2 regions of the Rossellomorea marisflavi genome follow, and region 1 is predicted to be linked to the other one. Evidence: predicted binding sites of a transcription regulator. Region 1 holds the regulator's gene; the other holds the start of a gene.
What was found. The regulator LexA, encoded in region 1, represses DNA repair genes until DNA is damaged. The targets are predictions, from matches to a motif close to CGAACATATGTTCG.
Positions count from the first base shown of each region.

Region 2: the regulator LexA is predicted to act here: its motif matches at 4,474-4,487, upstream of K6T23_RS08210 (YhjD family protein).

Region 1 covers NZ_CP081870.1:2,024,031-2,032,253, reverse strand. The annotation lists gene tkt (transketolase) at 1-1,276, opposite strand, end outside; gene K6T23_RS10665 (DUF896 domain-containing protein) at 1,471-1,701, opposite strand; gene K6T23_RS10660 (YneB family resolvase-like protein) at 1,771-2,421, opposite strand; gene yneA (cell division suppressor protein YneA) at 2,433-2,756, opposite strand; gene lexA (transcriptional repressor LexA) at 2,914-3,534, shown strand; gene K6T23_RS10645 (recombinase family protein) at 3,587-4,129, opposite strand; gene K6T23_RS10640 (SulP family inorganic anion transporter) at 4,252-5,709, shown strand; gene K6T23_RS10635 (hypothetical protein) at 6,251-8,223, shown strand, end outside.
Region 2 covers NZ_CP081870.1:1,528,723-1,536,945, forward strand. The annotation lists gene K6T23_RS08180 (AzlC family ABC transporter permease) at 1-445, shown strand, start outside; gene K6T23_RS08185 (AzlD domain-containing protein) at 438-746, shown strand; gene K6T23_RS08190 (M48 family metallopeptidase) at 926-2,221, shown strand; gene K6T23_RS08195 (DUF421 domain-containing protein) at 2,245-2,904, opposite strand; gene K6T23_RS08200 (IDEAL domain-containing protein) at 3,010-3,246, opposite strand; gene K6T23_RS08205 (competence protein ComK) at 3,445-4,011, shown strand; gene K6T23_RS08210 (YhjD family protein) at 4,015-4,404, opposite strand; gene K6T23_RS08215 (S9 family peptidase) at 4,659-6,626, shown strand; gene K6T23_RS08220 (TVP38/TMEM64 family protein) at 6,842-7,483, shown strand; gene lepB (signal peptidase I) at 7,480-8,040, shown strand.

The DNA of each region.
Region 1 (8,223 bases):
CGTGAAGGGCCATACCGTTCATAGCCGCACCCATGGCAAATTCACGGACACCGAACCAGATGTTTCGCCCATCATACGATTCTGCAGAGAAGTCTGCTTCACCCTTGATGTTCGTTTTGTTTGAACCTGCAAGGTCAGCAGATCCACCGATGAACGTCGGCAGGTTTTTAGCGATGGCATTCAGTACGTCTCCTGAAGAAGCACGACTTGCCAATGAACTGCCTTCTTCGTAGACAGGGATTTCTTTATCCCATCCTTCCGCCAATTCGCCTCTGATGGCTGTTTCAAGCTGCGCTGAAAGTTCTGGAAGAGCATCTTGATATGCTACGAATTTCTTCGCCCATGCTTCCTCTTTCTCACTTCCAGCCTGTTGGATTTTCTCTTCAAAACGGGCGTAGACTTCATCTGGAACATGGAAGTCTTGATCGAACGTCCATTTATAGTAATCCTTGGTGAGTTTCATCTCGTCTTCCCCTAGTGGAGCACCATGAACAGCAGACTTACCTGATTTATTAGGTGCACCGTAGCCGATGACCGTTTTAACTTCGATCATGGTAGGGCGGTTTGTATCACCCTGTGCTTCTTCAATGGCTTTAGAGATTTCCTCAAGATCATTTCCATCTTCCACGCGGACATATTGCCAGCCGTAAGATTCGAAACGTCCTTTGACGCTTTCAGAGAATGATTTGTCAAGTTCCCCATCAAGGGAAATATCATTTGAATCATAAAGAACGACCAATCGGCCCAATTTCAAGTGAGCAGCAAGTGATGCTGCTTCAGCTGAAACGCCCTCCATCAAATCTCCGTCTCCACAGATGGAGTATGTAAAGTGATCGATGATGTCGTGGCCCTCTTTGTTATAAGTAGCTGCCATATGTCTCTCAGCCATAGCCATACCAACCGCCATCGCGATTCCTTGTCCAAGCGGGCCTGTTGTAGCTTCTACACCTGCTGTATGTTTATACTCAGGGTGTCCAGGTGTTTTACTTCCCCACTGACGGAAATTCTTCAAGTCGTCCATGGAAACATCGTAGCCTGAAAGGTGAAGCAAGCTGTATAAAAGCATTGACCCATGCCCTGCAGAGAGAACAAAACGGTCACGGTTAAACCAATGAGGATTTTTGGGGTTATGGTTCATGAAACGTGTCCATAAGGCATACGCCATAGGGGCTGCACCCATCGGCATTCCCGGATGACCGGAGTTTGCCTTTTCGATCGCGTCGATCGATAACGTTCGGATTGTGTTAATTGCTAATTGATCTGTTTTATCAAACATGTCAGACATCCTTCCTTTTCAATCTCTACTTAATATTAATCTTCTTTGGCTGTTTATACAACTATCTTGAATGATACCACGTCTCTCTTTTTGTTAAAACCGATATCCATTCTGAATTCACCACTGCCTCATTCATTCGACGTAATAAAAAGGACCACGCTTAAAAGGCAGCGTGATCCAGTATGGACTTACAATCAGTGTTTCTTTTTGTTTTGAATATCTTGTATTTTCTTGGGCGTCACTTCATTCCCATCAGGATCAAAGATTCTGGTATTCTCTATGGTCCCTTTCATGGATTGACGGAACGTCTCAAGATATTCTTTCCTCAACCTGGTCTGTTCCTTCGCTTCATCTGCTGAAAGCCCGGTAGACTTGGATTTTTTGGACAATTCATTGATCCGGTTCATTTTTTCTTTTGAAAGCATCTATAAAACCCCTTTAATTTCGGTAACGTATAACGACATGTTACTAAATATAAAGGGTGATGACAAGGGTTACGCTTGATCGATGGAGTCCATATGTTCTTTATAGCGCCGATGAACGGTTGCCTTCGAAACGTCGTAGCCAAACCCACGCAAAGTAGCGGCAATTTCTGCAAATGTCAGCTCATTTTTGCGAAGCCTGACGATTTCTTCGACGGGGACTTCCTTTCGTTCCCTGCCTTCGATATTCCCTTTGTTCTTCAGATTCTTCTGGGGACGGAACCCGTTCGCAACTGCCCTTTTCATCCCCCTTTTAATCTTCAGGTTATGCAGCTTGCGCTGATATTCCTCCACCATGCTTACGATATTGATGACCATGGAGTCGGAGTCCGACAGGTGGAGCTCGCCGCTGTGGGATTGACTGATAATTTTGACCTCTTCTTTCAACAGGCAATGGATCAGGGCAATCTTCGCATTGCCCCTTCCAATCCTCGTCTCATCCTGGATCAATACCGCATCGATCGACTGATCCCTTACTATGTCCAGCATCTCGAGGACGCCTGGCCGGTCAAGATCATAACCACTTGCCTGATCCTTTATGACCGATGCCACCTGCATCCCATACTCCAGCGCAAGCTTGGACAGTTCTTCTTCCTGACGTTCGAGTGATGTTTCCTGTGTATCTTTCTTCGTACTCACCCGACAGTAGATGATTGCATTCATTAAAAATCCCTCTATTCCTCGTTCATGACATACTGATAATCCCCGTTGATCCCGAGCTTCTTTTCGACTGGAAGCACTAGTGAATCACCCGCAGAAATTGTATAAGTGGAAAGATTATTCCTTTCTCCCACCCACTTGATAAATTCATCGGTGGACATGGAAGAGTCGCTGCTGTATTCCTCTGCGATGGTCCAGAGCGTATCACCATCCTGTACCTCGATACTATGATAAGATACTCCGCCTCCCATTTGAAGAATGAAATAGATTGAAGCCATAAGTGCCAAACCAAAAAATACGAGTATATATGAGTAATTCGCCCAAAGTTTGCCTACCATAATGTTCCCCTCCATACGAATGTTTGTTCTGTTTGTTGTATCCATCATAATACGAACATCCGTTTGGAGTCAATCAAAAATTCGAACTTATGTTTGTATCGTTCCCATCCCCATGTTATAATGGGAACATAAGATCGATAGATTGAGGTGCGTGACTATGACAAAACTATCCAAACGGCAGCAGGATATCTTGGAATATATCAAAAGCTCCGTAAAAGAAAAGGGCTATCCGCCTTCCGTACGTGAGATCGGGGAAGCCGTTGGACTTGCCTCAAGCTCCACTGTCCACGGCCATCTGGCCCGACTCGAAAGCAAAGGCCTCATCCGCCGGGATCCGACCAAGCCAAGAGCCATCGAGATCCTCGACCTGGTGGAAGACTCGATCCCCCGCCATAATGTTGTGAATGTTCCCCTCATCGGGAAAGTCACAGCCGGTCAACCGATCACAGCGGTTGAAAATGTCGAAGAGTACTTTCCTCTCCCGGAAAGAATGGCTCCTGCTGACGAGCATACTTTCATGCTGGAAATCATGGGTGACAGTATGATCGAAGCCGGTATCCTCGACGGGGATTTCGTCATCGTAAGGCAACAGCAAACCGCCAACAATGGGGAGATCGTAGTCGCCATGACGGAAGAAGATGAAGCGACCGTGAAACGATTCTTCAAAGAAAGAGATTTCGTGAGGCTTCAGCCTGAAAATTCCTCCATGGATCCGATCATCCTACGCAATGTATCCATTTTGGGCAAGGTCGTCGGTGTCTACCGTCAAGTTCATTAAAATGACAAGCTAAAAGGAGCTTCCGTCACATGTGGCGGAAGCTCCTTTTCTTCTATCTTTCAAGATAGCGGTATAAAGTGGACTTACTGATGCCCGTTTTTTCTTTTATTTCTGCCAGGCTGTAGGTTTTTGATTCATACATGGCTATGGCCTTTTTTACGTTTTCATCAGGCTTTCGCGGTCGCCCCGTACTGACTCCCTTTTCTTTCGCTTCTCCTATGCCCTTTTTTGTCCTTTCACTGATCACATCACTTTGAAAGCTTATAAGATGCTCCAATACCTCCTGAAAACGGTACGTCTTCCCAGGACTGGTCGACAGCCCTTCAGATATGGAAATGAACTGTGTCCCTTTCGTTTCTAACTCGTTCAACAGTTCCAATAGCTGCCGGGTGGAATCAGCAAAGTCGATTAAAGAAGCCACGACGACCGTATCCCCCTGCCCTGCTTCTGCAAGCAGTGCTTCCAAGTTCACTCTCCTCTTCGGTGAAGAATGTTCCTCCTTGTATAGAACCGTACATTTTTTTCCCAGCAGTTTTTTCTCCTGAATCCGTCCTTCAGGATCATCATTGCTCGGTCTGTAGTATCCGATGATCATACCTATCTCCTTCCCCCTCTCCTGTTTGGAATTGTTTTTCCCGAAAAGGTTCACTTTTGGGAAAAACGGTGATAAACTGTTTTCTATTGAATTAAAATTTATGATTTTTTAGAGGTGACAATATGAAGAATACCATAAAACAACAATGGTTTTCGAATGTCAGGGGAGACATCCTTTCGGGAATCGTCGTAGCCCTTGCGCTCATTCCTGAGGCCATTGCCTTTTCCATCATAGCCGGTGTCGATCCAATGGTCGGGCTATACGCTTCTTTTTGTATTGCCGTCATCATTTCCTTTGTCGGCGGAAGACCTGCCATGATTTCTGCTGCTACCGGTGCCATGGCCCTTGTCATGGTCCCTCTTGTCAAAGATTATGGGTTAAACTATCTGTTGGCAGCCACTATCCTGACAGGAGTCATCCAACTCCTGTTCGGGGTATGTAAAATCGCAAGGCTCATGAAATTCATCCCACGCGCTGTGATGATCGGATTCGTGAATGCTTTGGCCATTCTGATTTTTTCAGCTCAAGTGCCTCACTTTTTCAACATTAATGGGATGACCTATGTATTTGTGGCGGTGACATTGGTGGTTGTGTATGTGCTCCCCCGATTCGTAAAATCCATCCCCTCACCCCTAGTGGCTATTGTGGTGCTTACTGCCATTGCCTTGATTTCAAAAGCAGACTTGAGGACCGTGGGAGATCTCGGGACGATACGTCAGACCTTGCCATCGTTCTTCCTTCCCGATATCCCGTTCTCACTTGAGACATTGAGTATCATTTTACCCTACTCACTCGCCCTCGCGATTGTAGGATTACTCGAATCCCTTATGACGGCTTCCATCGTAGATGACATGACGGATACGGACAGCAATAAAAATCAGGAAGCAAGGGGTCAGGGAATCGCCAATATTATCAATGGATTCTTCGGTGGGATGGCCGGATGCGCGATGATCGGTCAGTCGGTGATCAATGTAAAATCAGGTGGACGGGGGCGATTATCCACCTTTGTTGCAGGCTCTTTCCTGATGTTCCTAATCATCGTACTTGGGGATTTCGTCGTGAAGATCCCCATGGCGGTTCTCGCCGGAATCATGATCATGGTCTCTATCGGTACGTTCGACTGGTCATCATTCCGTTACATCAGGAAAGCCCCTAAAGCAGATGCCGCAGTGATGCTCATCACCGTCGCCATCGTGGTTGCCACTCACGACCTCTCAAAAGGGGTCATTGCAGGGGTATTGCTCAGCGCCATGTTCTTTGTGGCCAAGATATCCAAGCTGAAGGTGACGGAAAAAGTGGAGGGTGTGAATCGTCATTTTAAAGTGGAGGGTCAATTGTTCTTTGCATCCGTGGATACGCTTGTGGGTGCATTCCAATTGTCTGATGAGGTACAACATGTCAAAATCGATTTTACCGGTGCACAGATCTGGGATGAGTCCGCTGTGGCAGCCCTTGCCAAAGTTTTGACGAAGTTCAAAGACCAGGGGTGTGAAGTAGAAACGATCGGACTTAGCTCATCAAGTAAAAAGATTCAGGACTCCTTACTGTTGATAGACCAAAAAACGACTTTAACAGCTTAATGAATCAATGCAAAACGGATGCCCAGGCATCCGTTTCCCCTATGATCATCCTTTTATTAGCGGACAATTTCCTTTTACTCTCATCGAAACCATTGGTTATATAGTAGTCGTTCCAATTTCAAATACTCTAATGAGCATTCACAACCTGTTGCAGCTGGAGTTTGCGATAAACTCATTTTGGCTAAACTGCAAAAATCCCCCAGAAGGATGAGATCCTTCTGGGGGATTTTTCAATAGATTAATACATTTGGATATATTGCTCGCGCTTCCAAGGGTTACTTGAGTACGGATTAGATTTCCTGGGAGAATTCCATATAATAACTTTGATTAATTGTTGATATAATGGGGCTTCAAAAAAAATCTTTCGATATTATATAGTAACTTCTATTAAAAGTGTGGGTGTTTTGTGGGTGGATTCACCCGTAATTCCACCCTTTTTTTCTTATAGCATTGGAACATATAAAAAGGGCGTACCTACGTTTCTCTATCTTCATATGTTGATGGTGAAGATTTGACTTATTTACTGAGAGGAGAAACGCAATTGTTTAATGAAGAAAAAAAAGATAACGTTGAAAATTTATGTATTCAAAGGTTAGCTCCAAAAGGCTGTCCTGACATTTTTCCTGCGGATTGTATAAACCCCATGATTCAGTTGGATCAAATCGTAGCCATTAGCTGCACTGGGACCATTACTGGACGGGTGTTATGTGATATGCGACCTCTGAGTTTACAAATTGTAGAGTTGTCATCGTCTTTTCCAGGGTTGATTTTTGCTAATCCACGACCTGTTACTAATCGTTTTGGTCAATTCACCACAACCGTTACCATTCCGAGAGGTACTCCCATTACTCCAAATGTCATCATCACGGCTTCCACTGAAATAAATGGACAAACCGATACGACAAGTATCACCACCAGGGTCGGGTGTATAGTATGTCAAAACCCTACGTTAACGATTAACGCCATTACTGAAGTAGTTACGTGTCAAGGAGCTCAAATCAGTGGAAGATTGACATGTGATGGCCAATCTATACCAAGTGCAGCTATTAGCTTCACTGTTCAGAGCTCTTCGGGAAGGGTCGTTGTCAATCCCAATCCAGCTACCACTGGAGTTAACGGGGAATATACAGCCACCCTCCTTCCATTTAGGGGAGTAGATGAAACCATTATATTAACAGCCACAACAACTGTAGGTGGCATAGTCGTCAGTACCACTCCCCAATCCATTCGAGTCATCTGCCCACCATGTGATAATCCGACCATTGATTTGGATGAGGTTATGCAAATCAGCTGTAATGGTACCCTTTCAGGTCGCTTAACATGCAACGGCACTCCAATACCGAATGTACCCGTCACTTTTTCCGGAAATCCTATCTTAAACTTCACGACTCCGACCTCTGTGACAAATCAAAACGGTGAATTTTCAAGTGTTGTCACGGTTGCACCAGGAACCCCAAATCAAACCGTTTCGTATACGGCAACTGCAACCCCTTTTGGTATTCCTGTATCTGCTACTGGCACGGTCATTGCTGGGTGTGAAAATTGCACCAATCCAATTCTTACGTTAAACGTACCGGCAGAGACAGTAGGATGTGAGGGGGATCAAATCACCGGCCAACTTACTTGTGATGGTCAGCCGATTTCAGGCGCACCGATTTCATTCACCATTTTCCCACCTGAAGCCGAAGTTATCATATCACCAAATCCGGTCATAACCGGGGCTGACGGAACATATACAGCTACAATCCTTCCAAGTGTCGGAGCTAGCGAGCTTATTACCATCCAAGCCTCTACAATAGTAGGTGGCATTCCGACTTCATCCCCTACAAGAAATGTCCTAGTCGATTGTGAATGCGTGAATCCAATCATTCAGCTCGATAACCCATCTCCAATCAGTTGCAGCAAGCCAATCACTGGTCGAGTGTTATGTGAAGGCACACCGGTTCCAAATGTTGAAGTAACGCTTTCAAGTTCCTTGGTCGAGTTTACACCATCTCAAGTCTTAACCGATCAAAACGGAGAATTCCAAAGTCTAGCTACGGTTCCATTTGGCACAGATGTGCAGGAGGGAGTACCGATCACTGCCAGTGCTGAAGTCAATAATATCCCGATTTCCACGACAGCTTACGTCCGCGCCAGTTGCCTTGAATGTGCGAATCCTTCCTTAACCCTAGTTCCTCCAGGTATCGTAGTGGGGTGCGACGGAGCTCCTATAAACGGCACTTTATTATGTGACGGTTCTCCAGTGGCTGGCATACCGGTAATCTTCACGGTCGCTTCCCCTGGCAACAATGTCTTTGTTAATCCTAATCCAGCCATCACTCAGGCTGACGGGTCTTACACCGCCACCGTTCAACCTGCAGTTGGTGCTGTGGAGACGGTGACAATTACAGCCTCTGCAACAGTCGGTGGGCAAGACGTTACTGCCGGTCCTGTAAACGTATCGGTTGATTGTCCATTTCCTCCGGAAGATTGTCCATGTCGTTTCAGGTTAAACACACAAGGCGGGGCTCA
Region 2 (8,223 bases), 500 kb from region 1:
TGCTTCACTGACTGAGAGATTGGAAGAACATCAACTCTATAAAAAGCTGATGACGGCTTTCGGCGTGACAGATGAAACGTTCTCGGTCATCTCGACTCAGGCAGGGAAGGTCCGTACCGCTTTTGCAGCAGGCGTCATGATCATATCGTATGGAAGCTGGGTGGCATTTTCCGGAATCGGTCATCTTATGGGTGATGTCATGCCCGGATTCCTCCAGGTCAGCATGTCCATTGCCCTCTATGCCATGTTTGTTGGGCTTCTCGTTCCGTCCATGAAAAAGAGCGTGAAGGTCACGTATCTTGCAGCGGTTGCGGCAGCCGTGAACAGCCTGCTCATCTTTTACACCGATCTGTCCGGAGGCTGGTCCATTGTTGCTTCGACCTTGGTCTCATCCCTGCTGGTTGAATGGGTCTGGCAAATGAAGGGGAGGAATCACCATGGATAAAATGATGCTTTTGATGATTGCAGGTATGGCCGTTGTCACCTACGTGCCGAGAATGCTCCCGTTTGTGATGTTTTCCGGGGCTGAGCTGCCCCCATTTATGAAGGGGGTACTCAATAATGTTCCCTATGCCGTCTTAGGGGCCCTCATTTTCCCGAGCATATTTCTGATCAAGGAAGGAGACTTCCTTTTCGGATTCGTCGGAGCCGCAGCTGCCTTCGTCCTCGCATTTTGTGGAGCCAATGTCATCATCGTCGTGCTGGGTGCCATCGCGATTTTATCAGCCTATACCTTCTTGGTCTGATCGTGGAAGGGATAAAATGAGAAGAGTGGTTCATAATGAGTGATAGATGCTGCGGGGGCAGGGTGCAGGTCCTGCAGCTCTTGCTGGTTTGCGTTGATCAGTGCTCTGTACTTCCGGGTTCTAAATGAGTGGACAGGGTATTACATATAGTAGTGAGGGTTGAGAAGGGAGGAAGTTGTTTGGCGAAGAAGTGGGCGTTCCGTGCGATACTTGCTTATGCGCTGTTGGGCTTGATTTTATATGGTTATCTATTCTATATTGCCGGTTCTGGTGTACCTGAGAGCTTTAAAGGAAGCAGTGCCGATCCTTCAACATTCATGAATGCCAAGGAGATTCTCCTCAGCGAGGATTTTTCCAAGATCAAGAACCTGCTTTTCTTTTTATCCACTCCGTATGAATGGCTCCTGTATTTTTTGATCATGATACTGGGCGTTTCCCGTACGTTTGAGAAGTGGGCAAAAGGAACGGTGAAGAATGGATTCCTGCAGACGGCCATTTATCTGTTTTGGTTATCGATCACGACGTTCATCGCGATCTTTCCATTCCAGTACATCTCCTATCAAGTGTCCAAGGCATACAATATTTCCACTCAGACGTTTTCCATGTGGATGAAGGACGAGACCATCGATTTTTGGGTGAATTACCTGTTGATGCTCATCATCGTATCGGTTCTCTATGGACTGATGAAAAGGTTCAAACAGCGGTGGTGGCTTGCTGCATGGGCACTGTCGGTTCCGTTTACGATATTCATGATGTTCATCCAGCCGGTTCTCATCGATCCGCTTTATAACGAGTTTTACCCGTTGAAGAATAAGGAGCTTGAGGCAAAAATCCTTTCCCTGGCTGATCAGGCTGGGATTCCGGCAAATCATGTATTCGAGGTCGATATGTCAGAGAAGACGAATTCACTCAATGCGTACGTGACCGGTGTTGGATCCAATTCCCGTATCGTGCTGTGGGATACGACGCTGGAGCAGCTGACCGATGACGAAATCCTATTCGTCATGGCCCATGAAATGGCCCACTATGTGGAGAAGCATATTTACATCGGGATCGGGATCTATCTGCTCCTGTCATTCTTCGGTCTCTTCCTTACATCGAAGCTCATGAGGGGGATCGTCGCCAATTACGGAGAGGAGATCAAGGTGGACCGTGTGGCAAGCCTTCGTTCCCTGCCTCTCTTCTTATTGATCATATCGGTGCTGCTGTTCGCCGTAAGCCCGTTCAGCAACTGGATATCCCGCTACCAGGAGACGAGAGCGGACCGGTATGCCATTGAGTTGACACAGGACAAAGAAGCGGCCATCACATCGTTCCAGAAGCTTTCCAAGGTCGGTTTATCTCAAGTGAATCCACCCCTTCTGGTCAAGATCTTCCGATATGGTCATCCAACCATGCTGGAGCGGCTGAATATGCTTGAGCAATACAAAATGGATACAAAAGAAAAAGAAGATCCTGCGGAATCTTCTCCATGATCAAATAGGACCCGATGCGGGTCCTATTTGCGTTTGTTGATCACGAGGTTTTTTGTTTTTTCCGTCACGTAGGCGAATAATACATCTTTATGATGGAGGTGCTCCCTGCGAAGGCGCACATTGATCCAGTCCGAATCCAACCCGAGGAGGAGGAGGTTATGGTGTTGAAGCTTTCCATCGACAATGACAGAGATGGGGAGGCCTTCGTCATCGATGCGAAGGTTCAGATGTTCAACCGTAACAGGTGTATTCTCCACTTTAGGGATGATGCTCACTTCGCCGATCGGCTCCAGTATGGCGTAATCCACGTCGGAAATCTTCGGGTATCCTTTAGCCCTCAGGATGGACGTAAGCTGTATGATCGAGATTTTCGACTTCTCCAGATTATCTTCGAGGATCGTGCCTTCTTTGATCAGTAGGGTGGGTTCCCCGAGAAAGAAGCGGTTCCCGAACTGACTCAATGTAAGGAACGAGAAAAGGATATGAAGGGATACAAGGATGATCAATGCCCATAGAGTAGGGAAGAACGCTGTTGAAATCAACGGCTCTGAAGCAATCGTACCGACGATGATGATGGCCACCAGGTCATAGGGGGTCATCTGGACAATGGTGGACTTGCCCATGAGCCGCATGGCGGCGATGGTGATGAGGTAGAGGATAAGTGTCTTGAAAAGGATGGTCATGGTATCACCCCTTACTCTTTTCCCTTAGGATGACCATAGGATGGGGTGAACATGCGGAATAGACATGAAAATGGCCGCCTCCCCGTGGGGAAGCGGCCAAGCGATTCATCCATAATGGCAGGATAGTTGAGTCAATTCATCCGTCAATTTCATAAAAAGGGTTTCGTCTTTGCAATCCAGGGCGGCATCGATGGCTTCCAGTAAGTCGGCTCTTCTTGTCGTAAGGATGCTTTCGTGTATGACCATGTCAATATAGATATCTAGGACGCTCTTTTCAGCATGCTTTTTCCTGGTCATCGCGGAAGCCTTCATCATATCAGTATAGGATTTTTTGTTTTCCATATACGATCACCCCTGAATTCTTTTTCTTAGTATATGGGCAAAGGGGTGAAAATTCAACCTGAAAATTAAATATTCTGATAATATTTAACGTGGAAAACGGTCACGCTTTTTAAATAACTGAATTTTTTAAAAATACATAGGACAACTTAGTAAAAATGTGATAGTATTATGGGGGAAAATGTAAAAGGAGGCGATGGAATGAGCACAAAATCCCGAATTATAGAAGAATATGAGGTGAATCCTCATACAATGGTCCTGAAACCGATTGAGTATGGAGCCAAGACGTTCACTCAGATCATCGAAGTGAATGATGTTCTGATCTCACCGTTCAAGCCGCTGGAGATCCTGAAGAAAAGCTGTGAATACTTCGGCTCTTCATACGAAGGGCTGAAAGAAGGAACCAAAACATTGACTGGCATCGTTTATAAAGCCCCGATCATTGTGAATCCCCAGATGTCTCTCTTCTTCTTCCCTACAACATCTCCCGCCAAGCATGAATGCACATGGATATCCCATGCCTTTGTAAAGGAGTACGAGCATCTTGAAGATGGTTCCACAAATGTTCACCTCCAAAACCAGCAAACGTGCATCGTGCCGATTTCGTACAGCTCCTTCAAGAATCAGATGAGGAAAACAGCGGAACTTCGCATTGCCTATTCACAGAGGATTTCCGAGATGGAAACCCGTTACGGCCTCAGTGCACCCGATCCGTCCCAGGTGAAGATGTTCTATATGGACCGGGATATTCCGAAACAGGATGCGTGATGATCAAGCTTCCTTCGTCGAGTCCTTTCCAGGACTGAGGAAGCGCTGGAATAAGTAGTGGCGCAGGAGTTCTTCCACCCTGTTCCTCAGCCGTGGGTTGAAGTAGTTATGATGTTCCTCATACCCCTTGTATAGAAACATGTACATGGTGAACGCATCATCCGTCTGGATTTTCTCCACCTTCATCTTGTTATTCCTCATATACCTCCTTACACGGGCAAGCTCTGCCTGTATCGTTTTCATCGTTTCCTCGATCAGTTCCAGATAGGGGCGTTTCAGTTTGAACGGGCTGGAGGTCACGACCTGCATATCACGATTCAGGATCGTCAGGACCATGGGCAGGTAAATCGCCAGTTCCAGGATATTTCGATCGTCTTCAGGGATCCTTGTCATGAGTGATGACTCCTTTGATTCATGCTTTCTATCCGAGAGGTCCCGGGGAAGGCATGAGTCTTTTTGTTTAGAACGTGTGTTCGTATCTATTGTACGGTGTATGACGATGCTTTTCAATACTAAGTTAATGTGTTTCTATTATGAAAGTTTTTGCAATGTTTTATCCATGGCGATGCCGGGATGGTAGAATGATGAATATCCGTATCTTGATTACCGGTTACACACATTCATCTCAAAGGAGCGATCATACATACATGGACCGACAAACCGTTTCCATCCATGATCTATACCATATCAAGGCCATTTCCTCCCCGCGGTTTTCACCGGACGGAGAGGAAGCCATTTTTCTTCAAACGGTGATGTGTGAAGAAAAAGATGCCTATTTCACACAGCTTTTCCATTATGACGGGGATGGTGACCAACTTCGGCAGTGGACGTTCCAGGAAGAAAGGATTTCATCCCCTGCATGGTCACCGTGCGGGAGGTATATCGCCTTTCTATCAGACCGCACAGGCGTTTCGCAAATCTACAGGATGGCACGTGGCGGGGGAGAGCCTGAACGGATGACGGACTGCCCCTCATCGGTAAAGCAGTTTCTTTGGTCTCCTTGCTCCGCGAAGATCGTATTCAGTATGAAGCTTGGAACTGGGGAAGACCCGCAAGGAAAGATGAAAGAAGAAGAGCGTCCCCGTCCATACGTCACCTCTACCATGAAATATAAGGGCGACGGGGAAGGGCTTCGGGATCATCGCCATTCTCAACTTGTCATCCTGGATATCATCACCGGGAAGGCTGAAAGGTTGAGCGATGACCATCATGATTACAGTCTTCAGGACTGGTCCCCCGATGGGAAAGAACTCTTGGTGGCGGCCGACCTCAGTGATGATCCGGATTTTTCGTTTCAGCAGCATGTTTATACCTGGTCCATCGAAACAGGCCGCAAGCAAAGGATCACCGGAGGGGCGGGTCAGTACGGAACGGCCCGGTGGTCCCCAGATGGCCGACATATTGCCTACACGGGAGATGAGAGGGAATATTTCAATGCCACGCAGCCGAAACTCTGGATCTACAACGTGGAAGCGCGATATGCATACTGTTTGAGTGAAGGACTCGATCTTCCCATCGGTGATCATATGAACAGTGACGCCGTCCAAGCGGTACAGACCCCGGGGATCAAGTGGTCCACTGATAATGAAAGTGTATATTTTCTGGCATCCGACTCAGGGAATACGGTTTTATACTATGGTCACATAGACGGGGCCATCTTCCCTGCTTATCTGGAAGCGGAACAGCATGTATATGATTTTGACTTCCATCCGCAGGAACAACGGATCATCATGGCCATGAGCACTCCTTCCAAGCCTGGTGAGCTCTATCTGCTCCATGTTCCGACCGGGAGTATCCGGCAGCTGACTGCAAGCAATGATTGGGCAGATGATCGGTCATTGGCTGAAACTGAATCCTTTTACTTCCAAGGCGCGAAGGGTGAGATGGTTCAGGGATGGCTGATGAAGCCTGCAGGCGTAGGTGATGAAAGCAAAATTCCCCTCGTGGTAGAAATCCATGGCGGTCCCCACACTATGTATGGGAATACGTTCTTCCATGAGCTGCAGGTGTTAGCAGGAGACTATGCTGTCCTGTTCATCAACCCGAGGGGGAGCCACGGTTATGGTCAGGCATTCGTCGATGATGTGCGTGGTGACTATGGTGGCGGAGATTATGAAGATATTATGAAAGCCGTTGATCACGTGCTGGAAAACTTCAGCTTCTTGGACGGGAATCGGATGGGTGTGACCGGAGGGAGCTACGGGGGATTCATGACAAATTGGATCATCGGTCATACCGGCAGGTTCAAAGCTGCCATCACCCAGAGGTCGATCAGTAATTGGATCAGCTTTTACGGCGTGAGCGATATCGGCTATTTCTTCACAGAATGGCAGATCGGTTCAGGGCTTGAAGATATGGAGACACTTTGGACACGCTCTCCCCTTGCGTACGTGAGAGAGATGGATACCCCCCTTCTCATCATGCATAGTGAAGAAGACCTGAGATGCCCTGTCGAACAGGCGGAACAACTGTACATCGCTTTGAAGCGCCAGAAGAAAGAAGCAAGGTTCGTCCGCTTCCCGCAATCGGATCATAATCTCTCCAGGACTGGTGCTCCGTCACTCAGGGTGCACAGGTTGAACGAGATGATGGCGTGGTTCGAGAAGCATCTGTAAAGGGGAGGACCGCCTAGGGTGAAAGTGATCCCGAAGCGGTTTTTTTCTGGTCAGGGGAGAGGGATTGGAAAGGGGAGGTTTAAAGCGGCCCTTGCGAGGTTAAGGATGTATAATACAAACTGCGATATGGAAAATGAAACATGATATGATATGATGAAGAAAAATATCACGAAATGAGTCTTTTTTTCATGGTCGTTTAAGGGGAAACATATACTATGGATATCCAAGCGTTCAAAGATTGGTTCACATTAGAAAACATTATGGATCTCATTCAGCAATACCGGTCATTCGGGCCCGTTCCGGGAATCCTTCTCCCTTTGCTTGAAGCCTTCCTTCCTTTTTTGCCGCTGTTTGTGTTCGTCTTGGCAAATGCGAATGCATTCGGTTTGTGGTTCGGATTCCTGTTTTCATGGATAGGGGCTTCGGCAGGGGCATTATTGGTCTTCATGCTGGTCAGAAGATACGGGGAAGCAAAACTATTCCGTTTCTTAAAGAAGAATAAACAGGCAGCACGTCTGACCCATTGGGTGGACAGGCACGGCTTCGGTCCTCTATTCATCCTGCTCTGTTTCCCGTTTACACCCTCGGCCCTCGTAAACGTCGTGGCCGGGCTGTCCCGGATCAGTATCGCCCAGTATATGCTGGCCGTCATCACGGGAAAAATGGTGATGATTTTCACCATTAGCTTTATAGGGTATGATATTGTATCATTAGTGAAACAGCCGATCCGCACCGTCATCGTGGGAGCGATCATCTTCCTCCTTTGGTTTGTCGGCAAGCGTATAGAGGCTCATCTTAATAAAAAGCTTGAAATGGACCAGCGAAACGAACGCAAGAAGCAGGAGGAATCACATTGAAAGAGCAGATAAAGAAAGAGGGCCTGGAATGGATCAAGGCACTTGCGATCGGATTGATCATCTTCATCGTCATCCGCACGTTCCTCTTTTCGAATTATGTAGTGGACGGCGAATCCATGATGCCGACCCTTCAAGATGGCAATAAGCTCGTCGTGAATAAAATCGGGTATCAGATCGGGGATCTTCACCGCTTTGACGTCCTTGTATTCCATGCCAACGAAAAAGAAGACTATGTAAAGCGCGTCATCGGGCTGCCGGGCGACACGGTCACCTATAAGAATGATAAACTTTATATAAACGGAAAATATTACGAAGAACCATACCTGGATACATATAAAGCAGAAAGTCCAGGCAGCAAGCTCACAGGTGATTTCACCCTCGAGGAATTGACAGGTGAGAAGAAAGTGCCAAAAGGCAAACTCTTCGTCCTTGGAGATAATCGCCGTGGTAGTGAGGACAGCCGTTATTTCGGATTCATCGACCGCGATCAGGTAGTAGGGAAAGTGAATCTCCGCTACTGGCCATTGAATGAGTGGGACGTCCAATTCAAAGACTGATCCTGAAGGGTCTACCCGTATAAAACAGTCAAGCACCCAGCAAGGCATCCCCTGCCTTGCTGGGTGCTTTTTATCATATCCAGGTTCGAGTAGTATTACCGGGATGAGCCGAATGGAGCATTTTCCTGAAAACAATTAAAAAATCGATCTCTACGTGCATGTTATCCTGTACGCTATAGGTAA